Regions from separate parts of the Streptomyces sp. NPDC030893 genome, predicted to be linked through region 3. Evidence: riboswitches for the same ligand, from Rfam matches in the RefSeq annotation. Region 3 holds a riboswitch; each other region holds the start of a gene.
The links. A riboswitch is a leader RNA that binds a small molecule or an ion and turns the genes downstream of it on or off. The one in region 3 is predicted to bind cyclic di-AMP.

Region 1 (3,585 bases), on a different contig from region 3:
CGGGCCTCAGCACGCGCACGCGTCCGCTCACCTGACCCCCCGATCAAGTCCCCCCTGGACACTTGGAAGGTACCGCCCGAACCCGGGCGGACGGTAGAGAGCGGACGATGTTCTCGCCAAACGGTGAAAGAGACCGAACCGGTCGCCACCCGGCGCCGACCAAAGGGGAACCGCACCGAAATCGAGCCCAAACGGGCACGGTGAATCGGGTGGTCGCGTTGTCCGTATTCTCTGATCATGGCCGCACCCACCGATTGTTCGCTCATCGCCACCGACCTGGACGGGACGCTGCTGCGCGGCGACGACACCCTGTCCGACCGGTCCCTCGCCGCACTCGCGCGGGTGGCGCAGGCCGGTGCCCAGCACCTCGTGGTGACGGGCCGCCCGGCCCCCAGAGTGCGGCCGCTCCTCGACGACCTCGGCTGCACGGGGCTCGCGGTGTGCGGACAGGGCGCGCAGGTGTACGACGCCGGCGCGGACCGGCTGCTGTGGTCCGTCACCCTGGACCGGGAGCTGGCGGAGACCGCGCTCGGCAAGATCGAGGCCGAGGTGGGGGAGGTGTACGCCGCGGTCGACCAGGACGGGGTCGACGGGCTGACGCTGATCGAGCCGGGCTATCTGATGCCGCACCCGACGCTCCCCGCCGTACGGGTCGAGCGGCGGAGCCAGCTGTGGGTGCGGCCGATCAGCAAGGTGCTGCTGCGGCACCCGCTGCTGTCGGACGACGCGTTGGCGGCGGCGGCGCGGTCGGTGGTCGGTTCGCTGGCCACCGTCACCATGTCGGGGCCGGGGACCGTGGAGCTCCAGCCGTGCGGGGTGACCAAGGCGACCGGGCTGGCGCTGGCCGCCGAGCACCTGGGGCTGAGCCCGGCGCGGACCGTCGCCTTCGGGGACATGCCGAACGACATCCCCATGTTCGACTGGGCGGCCCACGGCGTCGCGATGGCGAACGCGCACCCCGAGCTGAAGGCGGTCGCCGACGAGGTCACCACGTCGAACGAGGACGACGGCGTGGCCGTCGTCCTCGAGCGACTGTTCGGTGGTGCGGCCGTGCTCGGCCGTCAGCGGTCGGCTCAGTACGCGCCGAAGACGTTGTCGATGGAGCCGTAGCGGTCGGCGGCGTAGTTGCAGGCGGCGGTGATGTTCGCGACCGGGTCGTACGGGTCGAAGGCGGTGCCGGGCACGTGGTAGGCGGCGAAGGTCGGGTCGATGACCTGGAGCAGGCCCTTCGACGGGGTGCCCTTGGCGGCGTTGGAGTCCCACAGGTTGATGGCGTACGGGTTGCCGGAGGACTCGCGCATGATGTTGCGGTGGATGCTCTCGTAGGAGCCCGGGATGCCGTGCTGCGCCATGACGGACAGCGACTCGCGGATCCAGCCGTCGAGGTTGTTCGGGTACGCCGTGGCGGTGGCGGCGGTGGACGTCGGGGTGGCCGCGGCGGCGCCGGTGGCGCCGAACAGCGGGAGGGCGACCACGGCGACGCCGGTGCCGGCGACGGCGAGGGAGCGGACGAGGCGGCGGCGGCCGAAGCGGGACTGACCGGTAGCGGGCATGTCTGGGTTCCTCTCCAACGCCTGCGAGGTGAGCTGTCGGGTTCGGGCGGGAGAGTGCCCGGCCGTGCCCCTGCGGGCATGGCTTCACCCCGAGCCGTCCCGGTGCGATCGGTGCGATGCCCGGTCCGGCGACTTACCTGGGTCCCCCGCTCCTGCCGTGCGTGAGTTCGTCGGTGGTGTGATGCGGGCGGTGGCAGGATTCGGCGTCCGCCCGGCAGGCCCGGAACGTATGCGAGAGCAGATGCCGGGAACAAGTGAGGGGATCACGCAAGGGGCCGTTTGATCTTCGAATGGGTGATTTGGGGTGCTTGATCCTTTGCGACTGCCAAGGGTCAACTCCGGTCCGGGGGAAGGGGAAACGCCGGTGCGCCGGGGTGGCGGGCGTGGCGGGTGGCGCGTGACTCACTTCACTGGCCGGAGGGCGCGAGAGCATTTACCGCCAAGGGGAATCCGTTTGCCAATTGCGGCAAATCGGACGGTCGGCCGGGCAGGATGGTTCGGGTGTCGCTACGTCCCGGAAAGCGGGTGTATGTCCGTTGTTATCAACCGATCGGAAACGCCCTGCTCCTGATCCCGTATCGCCCTGCCTGTGACCCCGGGTGCCGGTGGTGATCGAAACATGACCGGATACGCTGACTTGAGTGATGGCAGCGACCTATCGACATTCCGTGTAACCGCCAGTGGACACCAGCAGACAGGAGACCCCTCGTGACCGTCGTCGGGCCGTTCGGGCTGAGCGTGCGGGACCAGGCTCTGGAAGCCGATGTCCAGGCCGGAATGACGGCTGTCGAGGAAGGGCTGATCGAGGCCACCAAAAGTGAGGTCCCCTTCATCACGGGTGCCGCCCAGCACCTGGTGCGGGCCGGCGGCAAGAGGTTCCGCCCGCTGCTGGTGATGCTCGCCGCCCAGTTCGGCGACCCCTACGCGCCCGGTGTGGTGCCGTCCGCCGTGGTCGTGGAGCTCACCCACCTGGCCACCCTGTACCACGACGACGTGATGGACGAGGCCGAGGTGCGGCGCGGGGTGGACAGCGCCAACACCCGCTGGGGCAACTCCGTCGCGGTCCTCACCGGCGACTTCCTCTTCGCGCGGGCCTCGCACATCCTGGCCGACCTCGGCCCGGAGGCGGTGCGGGTGCAGGCCGAGGCGTTCGAGCGGCTGGTCACCGGGCAGATCCTGGAGACCGCGGGACCGCAGGACGGCCGCGACCCGGTCGACCACTACCTGGACGTGCTCGGCGGCAAGACCGGCTCGCTCGTCGCCGTCTCGTGCCGCTTCGGCGCGATGATGTCCGGCGCCGACGAGACGGTGGTCGACGTGCTCACCCAGTACGGCGAGCGGCTCGGCGTCGCCTTCCAGCTCGCCGACGACGTCCTGGACATCGCCTCCGACTCCCACGAGTCGGGCAAGACCCCCGGCACGGACCTGCGCGAGGGCATCGCCACCCTGCCCGTGCTGCGGCTGCGCGAGCGGGCGGCACGGCTGGGGCTGCCCGAGGACATCGCCCTGTGCGAGCTGCTCGACTCCGACCTCACCGACGACACCCGGCACGCCGAGGCGCTGCGGCTGCTGCGCGCCCACCCCGCCCTGGAACAGGCCCGCCGGGACACCGTGCGCTACGCCGAGGAGGCGCGGGCGGCGCTCGCCCCGCTGCGGGACTGCGAGGCCAAGGCCGCCCTCGTGCAGCTGTGCGACGCCGTGGTGCACCGCGCGGGCTGACCGGCCGACGGCCCGCCTCCCCGCGACCCCTACTGGACGGGGGAGGAAACCACCCCCCGTGTCATACCCCAGCAGTACGCGCAGTTGCGTCCGCGGTCTGACGCGTCCTCCCGCGGGATTTGGTCGGATGGACCACGACGGACAACACCACTTCTCACCGGTTCGGGTGAGAATGGCGGCTCAGGGCGAGACTGGTGCGAGGACACGAGACGGAAGCCGCCGCCGACCACGGAGGGCACACATGGCACCGTACGAATCCGAGAACAGGACGACCGAGGGGGAGGTCGACGAGCCGAGCACACGGCGGCGCAGG
Region 2 (3,585 bases), on a different contig from region 3:
TCACGGGAGCGGGCTCGCGCATCATGAACACGTCCACCGGGTCCTCGGTCTCGACGGTGAATCCGTGGCGCTCGTACAGCCGCCGGGCCGGGCTGCCGCGCAGCACGTTCAGCCGGACGACGGCACGGTCGCGGTCGCACCGCGACAACAGGGCGCGCAGCACGCCCGAGCCGATGCCGCCGCCCTGGAGCCCGGGGTCCGGATAGAAGTGCTCCAGCCAGTGGCAGTCCCCGGCGGGGCGCAGGGCCACGCAGCCGGCAAAGGCGCCCCCGGCCTCGATCACCCAGGTGTGGGCCGCGTCGAATCCGTCGCGCAGCCGCTGCCGCACCCGCCGGGCGTCGTACCGCCCGAGCCGCTCCAGATCCGGGCGGAGCACCACCGCGCGCAGCTCGGCCACCGCGTCGACGTCCGCCGCGGCGGCCGACCGCATGCCCCAGTGCCCCATGACCGTCACGCTACCGCGCGGTTCCTCAGGCGACGGAGGCGATCCGGACCTTGATGTCGTCCGGCGACAGCGTTCCCTTGGCGATCACATGGTCGCCCGAGGATTCGCCGCGCAGCCGTCGGCCGATCCACGGCACCAGGTACTCACGGGCCCAGTGGACGTCGTCCCGGCGGACCTCCAGGGCGCCGCGGGGCGGCAGGGGCGGCCAGGGCTGCTCCGGGTCGGCGGGGACCTCCAGGCCGAGGGAGAGTCCTGCGCGGAGCGCCACGCGGGTGTGTCCCTCGGGCGACAGGTGCAGCCGGTCCGCGTCCCACGCCCTGCGGTCCTGCACGCTCCGGAGGGACCACAGGTCCAGCACCGGGCAGCCGTAGCGGTCGGCGACGGCCCGTACATGCCCGTTGTAGGTGGCGATCTTCCGGCGCAGGTGCCGGAGGAGCGGGACGCCGCGGGTGTCGAAGCCGGTGGTCACCAGTACGGTGCCGGACACGGCCGTGAGCGCGGCGATCGCCCGCTCGAAACGCTCGGCCACCTCGTCGGGGTCGGTGCCCGGGCGGAGGATGTCGTTGCCGCCCGCGCAGAACGAGACCAGATCGGGGGCGAGTTCCACGGCCCTCGGCACCTGGTCGGCCATGATCTGGTCCAACAGCTTTCCGCGCACGGCGAGATTGGTGTAGTCGAAAGCTCCCTCGGGGCGGCGGTCGGCGAGCAGGACGGCGAACCGGTCGGCCCAGCCGACGAACGCCCCGTCGGGGCCGGGGTCGCCGACGCCCTCGGTGAAGCTGTCCCCCACCGCCACGTACGACCCGATCACTTTTCTGCTGTCATTCTTCGAATCGTCTGCCACGACAGGTCATGATTCACCTTCGAATGTGACCTACGCGACCGTAGGCAGGGGTTGACGCGCGGTGAGATAAGCCACTCTCACAATGTTGGCCGATTCAGGAATACGCCGGAGGCCGGCCCCGGGGATCGGGACCGGCCTTCGGCGCGCGTGTCAGGAAGGTTGCCGCTGGGGTCAGAGGGAGACGCCCTTCGAGCGGAGGTAGGAGACGGGGTCCACGTCCGAGCCGTAGTTCGGGCTGGTGCGGATCTCGAAGTGCAGGTGCGGGCCGGTCGAGTTGCCGGTCGAACCGGAGAGGCCGACCTGCTGGCCGCCGCTCACGCTCTGGCCGGCGGAGACGGACAGCGAGGACAGGTGGGCGTACTGGGCGTAGTAGCCGTCGGCGAGCTTGATGACGACCTGGTTGCCGTACGCGCCGGCCCAGCCCGCGGAGACGACGGTGCCGGAGCCGACGGCCTTCAGGGAGGTGCCGGTCGGGACGCTGAAGTCGACACCGGTGTGGTAGCCGCTGGACCACATGCTGCCGGCCACCTTGTAGGCGGTGCCGACGCCGCCGCCGGGCACCGGGGAGCTGTAGCCGGAGGCGGCCTGGCCGGCGGTCGCCTGGGCGGAGCCCTGCGGGGCGGTCTGCTCCGGGGACTGCTCGGACGACTGCTGCGCCGGCTTCTCGGCGGGCTTCTCGGCCTTCGGCGCGGCGGGCTTCGGGGTCGCGGGCTTCGCGGCCCCGGGCGCGGCGGACTTCTTCGGCGCGGCCTTGGCGGCCTTGCCGTCGACGGAGAGCTTCAGGCCGGGGTGGATCAGCGACGGGTCGTCACCGACGGCCTCCCGGTTGTCGGCGTAGAGCTGCTTCCAGCCGCCGTCGACGTTCTCCGACTCGGCGATCTTGGCGAGGTAGTCGCCGGCCTTCACGGTGTAGGTACGGCCCTCGCCGCCCTGGTCGGCGGAGGCCTTGTGGCCGGTGGCGGAAAGCGACTGGACGGCCTTTTCGGGGGCCGTCTGCGGCGTGGCGGCGTGCGCGCCGGTGGCGCCGAGAAGCGGCAGGGCGAGTGCGGCGCCACCGGTTCCGGCGACGGCGATGGAACGGGTGAAACGCTGGGCCTTGGTACGGCGGTGCTTACCCTTCGCGGGCATGACGAATTCCTCTCCGGCGCCTACGAGGTGAGCTGTCGGGTTCGGGCTGGAGATGCCCGGCCGCGCTGTGGCGCGGCTTAACCCCAAGCCGTTCCGGAGACCGGAACAGGCAGTCGTACCTGTGGGTCCCCCGTTCCTGCCGTGGACGGGTCAGTGTGTGCGGGCTCCGGGCGGCGGCAGGATTAGGCGTCCGTCCGGATCGGTTGGGAACGTAAGCGACCCGGACGCGACGGGACAAGCGGAGGTTCCGCGGAACGCTCCTTTTCCGTGATCCACAAGAGGAAATGACGTCACCGAGCGTCGACCGGGATTCTGATTCCCCCGCAAATTCCCTTGTCATTCCACTGAATTACGTGCACATGGCGACAACACATCGTCACGGATATGACGATGCTCACGCACTCCATCCCCATCTCCCGCTCTACCGGGGCACGTTATACCCAATACACCTAATCGGACAGAACGATCGAATCGGGCGATCGCGGGCGCCTCGGCCGGAACGCCGTCCCGCCCCGGGCCACGCCTGTGGACAACTCATTGCCTCAGGCAGGCATGTCGTATCGTCGTGTGGTGTCCGTCGACGAGCCGCGGCGACGGCGCGGAGAGGGAGGAGTCCTTCGTGACGCAGCAGATCCCGTCGACCGAACCCGAGCTGGCCGGGGTACGCAACTTCCGCGACGTGGGCGGACTGCCGACCGTGGATGGACGGCGGGTGCGGCACGGAGTGCTGTTCCGCAGCGGTCACCTCGCGCACGCGACCGCTGAGGACGCCGTCTTCCTGTCCTCGCTCGGACTGCACACGATCTTCGACTTCCGCAACGCGGCCGACCAGAAGCTGGAGGGGGCGGACGTCGAGCTGCCGGGCGTGCGCAATGTGAACCTGCCGCTCAGCGACCCCGCCGACGGCGCCGAGTTCTGGAAGATGGTCCGCGACGGCGACCTGGACGAGCTGCGGGCGGTCCTCGCGGACGGCAAGGGCGCGGACCGGATGATCAGCTCCTACCGTCTGATCATGAAGGAGCGCACCGCCGAGCACGCCCAGGTGCTGCGCTCGCTCGCCGAGGACAGCGTTCCCGCGCTGATGCACTGCGCGGCCGGCAAGGACCGGGCGGGGCTGTCGGTGGCGGTGACGCTGCTCGCCCTGGGCGTCGAGCGGGACGCGATCGTC
Region 3 (3,585 bases):
CGGCCCCGAAAACACCTGACCGGCAGCCCTGACGTCGGGGGGTCGTCGTCGGGACTGCCGGGATTCAGGGGCGGCAGGGATCAGAGGGGGTGGCTCAGGGGTTGAGGCCCTTGCTCTGCAGCCACGCCATCGGGTCGATGCCCGAGGAGGAGCCGCCGGTGTGGACCTCCAGGTGGAGGTGGGCCCCGGTGGAGTTGCCGGTGGAGCCGACGCGGCCGATCACATCGCCGGTGTTGACCTTCTGACCGACGCTGACGCTGATGGAGGACTGGTGGGCGTACCAGATCTCGGTGCCGTCGTCGAGCGTGAGCACGGTCTTGTAGCCGTAGGAGCCGTCCCAGCCGGCGGAGGTGATCGTGCCGGTGTGGACGGCCTTGATCAGGGTGCCGGTGGGGGCGGCGAAGTCGAGGCCGGTGTGCTGGCCGGAGGACCAGTAGGCGCCGGACTGACCGAACGTCGAGGAGATGGTGTACGAGGAGGTCGGCAGCGTGTACTGCTTGGCCAGCTCGGCGAGGCGCTTGGCCTCGGCCGCCTTCGCGGCCTCCTCCTCCGCCTTCTTCTTGGCGGCCTCGGCCTTGGCCTTGGCCTCCTTCTCCGCCTTGGCGGCGGCCTCGGCGGCCTGCTTCTCGGCGGCGGCGAGGGCCTCGGCGGCGGCCTTGGCCTCGGCCTGCGTCTGCTGCTGCTCGACCTGGGCCATGATCCGGGAGCGCAGTGCCTCACCGGCGCCGGCGGCGCCCTGCTCGGCGTCGGCCTCCGTCATGCCGAGGGTGCTGAGCGGCGTGGCCGATCCCTTGGGCGTTTCCTCGTCCGAGATGAGGGAACCCACGTTGGGGAGGTCGGGCATGGAGATCGAGACCGGGGGCTTGCCGGTCTGCGCGGTGGCCATGCCGCCGGCGCCGACCGCGGCGATGACACCGACACCGAGGACGGTGGAGCTGCGGGCGAGTCCTCCGCCGCGCTGCTTGGCGACGCGATGCCGGCCCCGTACGGGGCGAATGGACTCCGCGGTGGGGTTCCACTCCTCGAAGGGGCCCTCGTCGGTGCGGACTCCGCCGTAGGCGAAGGTGTCGCTCGGCTTGAACGGGGCCTCGGGGGCAGGCGGGTTGGACGCCACGTGGGCGTACTCCTTTCCTTCCTTCTCGCCTACCGGGTTAGCTGACGGGTTCGGAGCAGGAAGGTCTCCTACGCGCGTCTGCGAGCCGTGTCTCCACGGCCGCATCCACGCGATTCACCCCAAGTTGTTGGTTCCCCGGTTCCCTTGCGGGATTCGGCGCGTGCGCACGGAGCCGCCTTCTGTGACGGCTGGGACGACCGCGCTGCGTTATCGAACGTTAATAGACGCGAGGGCCGGATTCCAAGCCGTTCCTCTTGATCATTAGCGAATCCCGGGGGGACTTACCCGCCACCAGCGGGCAAAACCGGGCGAGTTGACCCCGCTTCAGATGCCGGCCCATTCCTGACGGTTCGTCAGTTGTTATGCGCTGCGGGACGGCGCGATCACCGTGAGTGAGAAGGCGGCCGGAGGGCGGAGCGCACGGAAAACACCGAGGGCCGGAATCCTTGTCGGATTCCGGCCCTCGGCCTTCAGTAGCGGGGACAGGATTTGAACCTGCGACCTCTGGGTTATGAGCCCAGCGAGCTACCGAGCTGCTCCACCCCGCGTCGTTGAAACCAGTGTACGTCATCCGCGGGACACCACGCACACCCGTGACCGGCGGCCCCGTTCTCAGCCGCCGGTCAGGTGCCGGTTCGGCGCCTTGGCCCGCTCCTCGTGCTCCGGCAGGACCACGACGGTGGCTCCCCCGTCCTCCAGTACGCCGCTGCCGTCGGCGTCCGCCACGAACGTGTCCGGCTCCCGCCAGGCCGTGACCACCCGCCGTACCCCCGCGTCCAGGATCAGCCGGGCGCAGGGCGCCGGGCGGGACGCGCGCCGGGCGCACGGCTCCAGGCTGGAGTACACGGTGGCGCCGGCGAGGCGGGGGTCCGTGGGGTCGGTCTTGGCGAGCGCGGCCTCCTCCGCGTGCACCACCGGGTCCGTGCCCTCCCGGGAGTGGCCGCGCGCCAGCTCCGTACCGTCGGCGGCCACCACCACCGCGCCGACACTGAACGCGGTGTCGGAGGGCGGGCACTCGGCGGCCAGCTCGCAGGCGAGGGCCAGCCAGTGGTGGTCGGCGGCGGAGGGCAGCGCACCCGTGCCGGGCGCGGTGGGTTCGTAGCGCGTCAGGACGACGTCGCCGACCTGGCGGGTCTCCACAAGGCGCAGCCGGCCGCCCTGGTAGGAGCCGGGGCCGAAGAGGCGGGGGGCCTCCGGGTCGCCGACGAACAGCGGGGCGAGGACCAGCTGGAGTTCGTCGGCGAGCCCCTGGGTGATCAGCTGGGTGTGGATCAGGCCGCCGCCCTCCACCATCAGCCGCCGCACCCCGCGCACGGTGTACAGGTGCTCCAGCAGCCGCCGCCAGTCCAGTGCGGGGCCGAGCGGGACGACGTCGGCGGCGAGGCCGAGGGCGTGGGCCCGCTCGGCGCCCTCGTCGGTGGTGTAGAGCACCTTCTCGCCGCCGGTGTGCCAGAACCGCGCCGCCGGATCGAGGTCGCCGGATCCGCTGACGGTGACCTTGAGCGGGTACTCGGGCCTGCCCGCGCCGATCCGGGCGGCACGCCGCTCGGGCGAGTTGACCAGCAGCCGGGGGTTGTCCGCGCGGATCGTGCCGGCGCCGATCAGGATGGCGTCCACCCCCGCCCGTACCTCGTCGACCCGGTCGAAGTCGGCCGGGCCGGACAGCAGCAGCCGGTCGGGGCCGGTGTCGTCCAGGTAGCCGTCGAGGGAGACGGCGGCGGACAGCAGGACGTACGGACGGCGCATCGGCGTACTCCGGGTGAGGGTGGGGCGGCGGGCGCGGCCAGGGTCCGGCCGGCCCCAGTCTGACAACCCGCCGGGCGGCCGGGCGCCCGCGCCCCTGACGGGTCAGGCCTCGATGAGGCCCACGCGGATGGCGTACCGGGTGAGTTCCAGGCGGTCCTTCAGGCCCAGCTTGGCCAGCAGGTTGGCGCGGTGCCGCTCCACCGTCTTGGGGCTGATCACCAGGAGGTCGGCGATCTGCTGCGAGGTGTTGCCCTCGGCGACGAGCTTGAGGATCTCCTCCTCGCGGTCGGTGATGGCCTTGGCCGGCAGGGTCCGGCCCTCCCGCGCGAGGTCGAGGTAGTTGTGGATCAGGGCGTTGACCGCTCCGGGGTAGAGGAACGGCTCCCCGCGCATGGTGGCGTGACAGGCCTCGACGAGATCCTGGTCGGCGACGGACTTCAGCACGTACCCCGAGGCGCCGGCGGCGAGCGCCTCGAAGAAGAACTGCTCGTTGTCGTACATGGTCAGGATGAGGATCCGCGTCTCCGGCAGCGTGCGGGAGAGCTCGCGGGCCGCCTGCAGCCCGGTCAGACGGGGCATGGCGATGTCGAGGATGGCCAGGTCGGGGCGGTGCTCACGGGCCCGTTCGAGGGCTTCGGCACCGTCTGCGGCCTCGGCCACGACGGTCAGATCCGGTTCGCTGTCCAGGATGAGGCGAACCCCCCGGCGGACCAGCGCGTGGTCGT

Region 1: another riboswitch for cyclic di-AMP. It lies ahead of ACZ434_RS06860 (transglycosylase SLT domain-containing protein); the one in region 3 lies ahead of ACZ434_RS30490 (M23 family metallopeptidase).
Region 2: another riboswitch for cyclic di-AMP. It lies ahead of ACZ434_RS14030 (peptidoglycan DD-metalloendopeptidase family protein); the one in region 3 lies ahead of ACZ434_RS30490 (M23 family metallopeptidase).

What each region holds. Positions count from the first base shown of each region.
Region 1 covers NZ_JBVIFC010000002.1:463,820-467,404, reverse strand. Annotated here, with positions in the region: gene ACZ434_RS06870 (GNAT family N-acetyltransferase) at 1-13, opposite strand, end outside; gene ACZ434_RS06865 (HAD family hydrolase) at 238-1,110, shown strand; gene ACZ434_RS06860 (transglycosylase SLT domain-containing protein) at 1,074-1,553, opposite strand; cyclic di-AMP (ydaO/yuaA leader) riboswitch at 1,557-1,736, opposite strand; gene ACZ434_RS06855 (polyprenyl synthetase family protein) at 2,262-3,272, shown strand; gene ACZ434_RS06850 (LolA family protein) at 3,514-3,585, shown strand, end outside.
Region 2 covers NZ_JBVIFC010000005.1:423,399-426,983, forward strand. Annotated here, with positions in the region: gene ACZ434_RS14020 (GNAT family N-acetyltransferase) at 1-445, opposite strand, end outside; gene ACZ434_RS14025 (SGNH/GDSL hydrolase family protein) at 471-1,256, opposite strand; gene ACZ434_RS14030 (peptidoglycan DD-metalloendopeptidase family protein) at 1,461-2,417, opposite strand; cyclic di-AMP (ydaO/yuaA leader) riboswitch at 2,422-2,580, opposite strand; gene ACZ434_RS14035 (tyrosine-protein phosphatase) at 3,037-3,585, shown strand, end outside.
Region 3 covers NZ_JBVIFC010000024.1:15,179-18,763, forward strand. Annotated here, with positions in the region: gene ACZ434_RS30490 (M23 family metallopeptidase) at 95-1,114, opposite strand; cyclic di-AMP (ydaO/yuaA leader) riboswitch at 1,126-1,283, opposite strand; tRNA gene ACZ434_RS30495 (tRNA-Met) at 1,589-1,662, opposite strand; gene ACZ434_RS30500 (dihydrofolate reductase family protein) at 1,727-2,860, opposite strand; gene ACZ434_RS30505 (response regulator) at 2,963-3,585, opposite strand, start outside.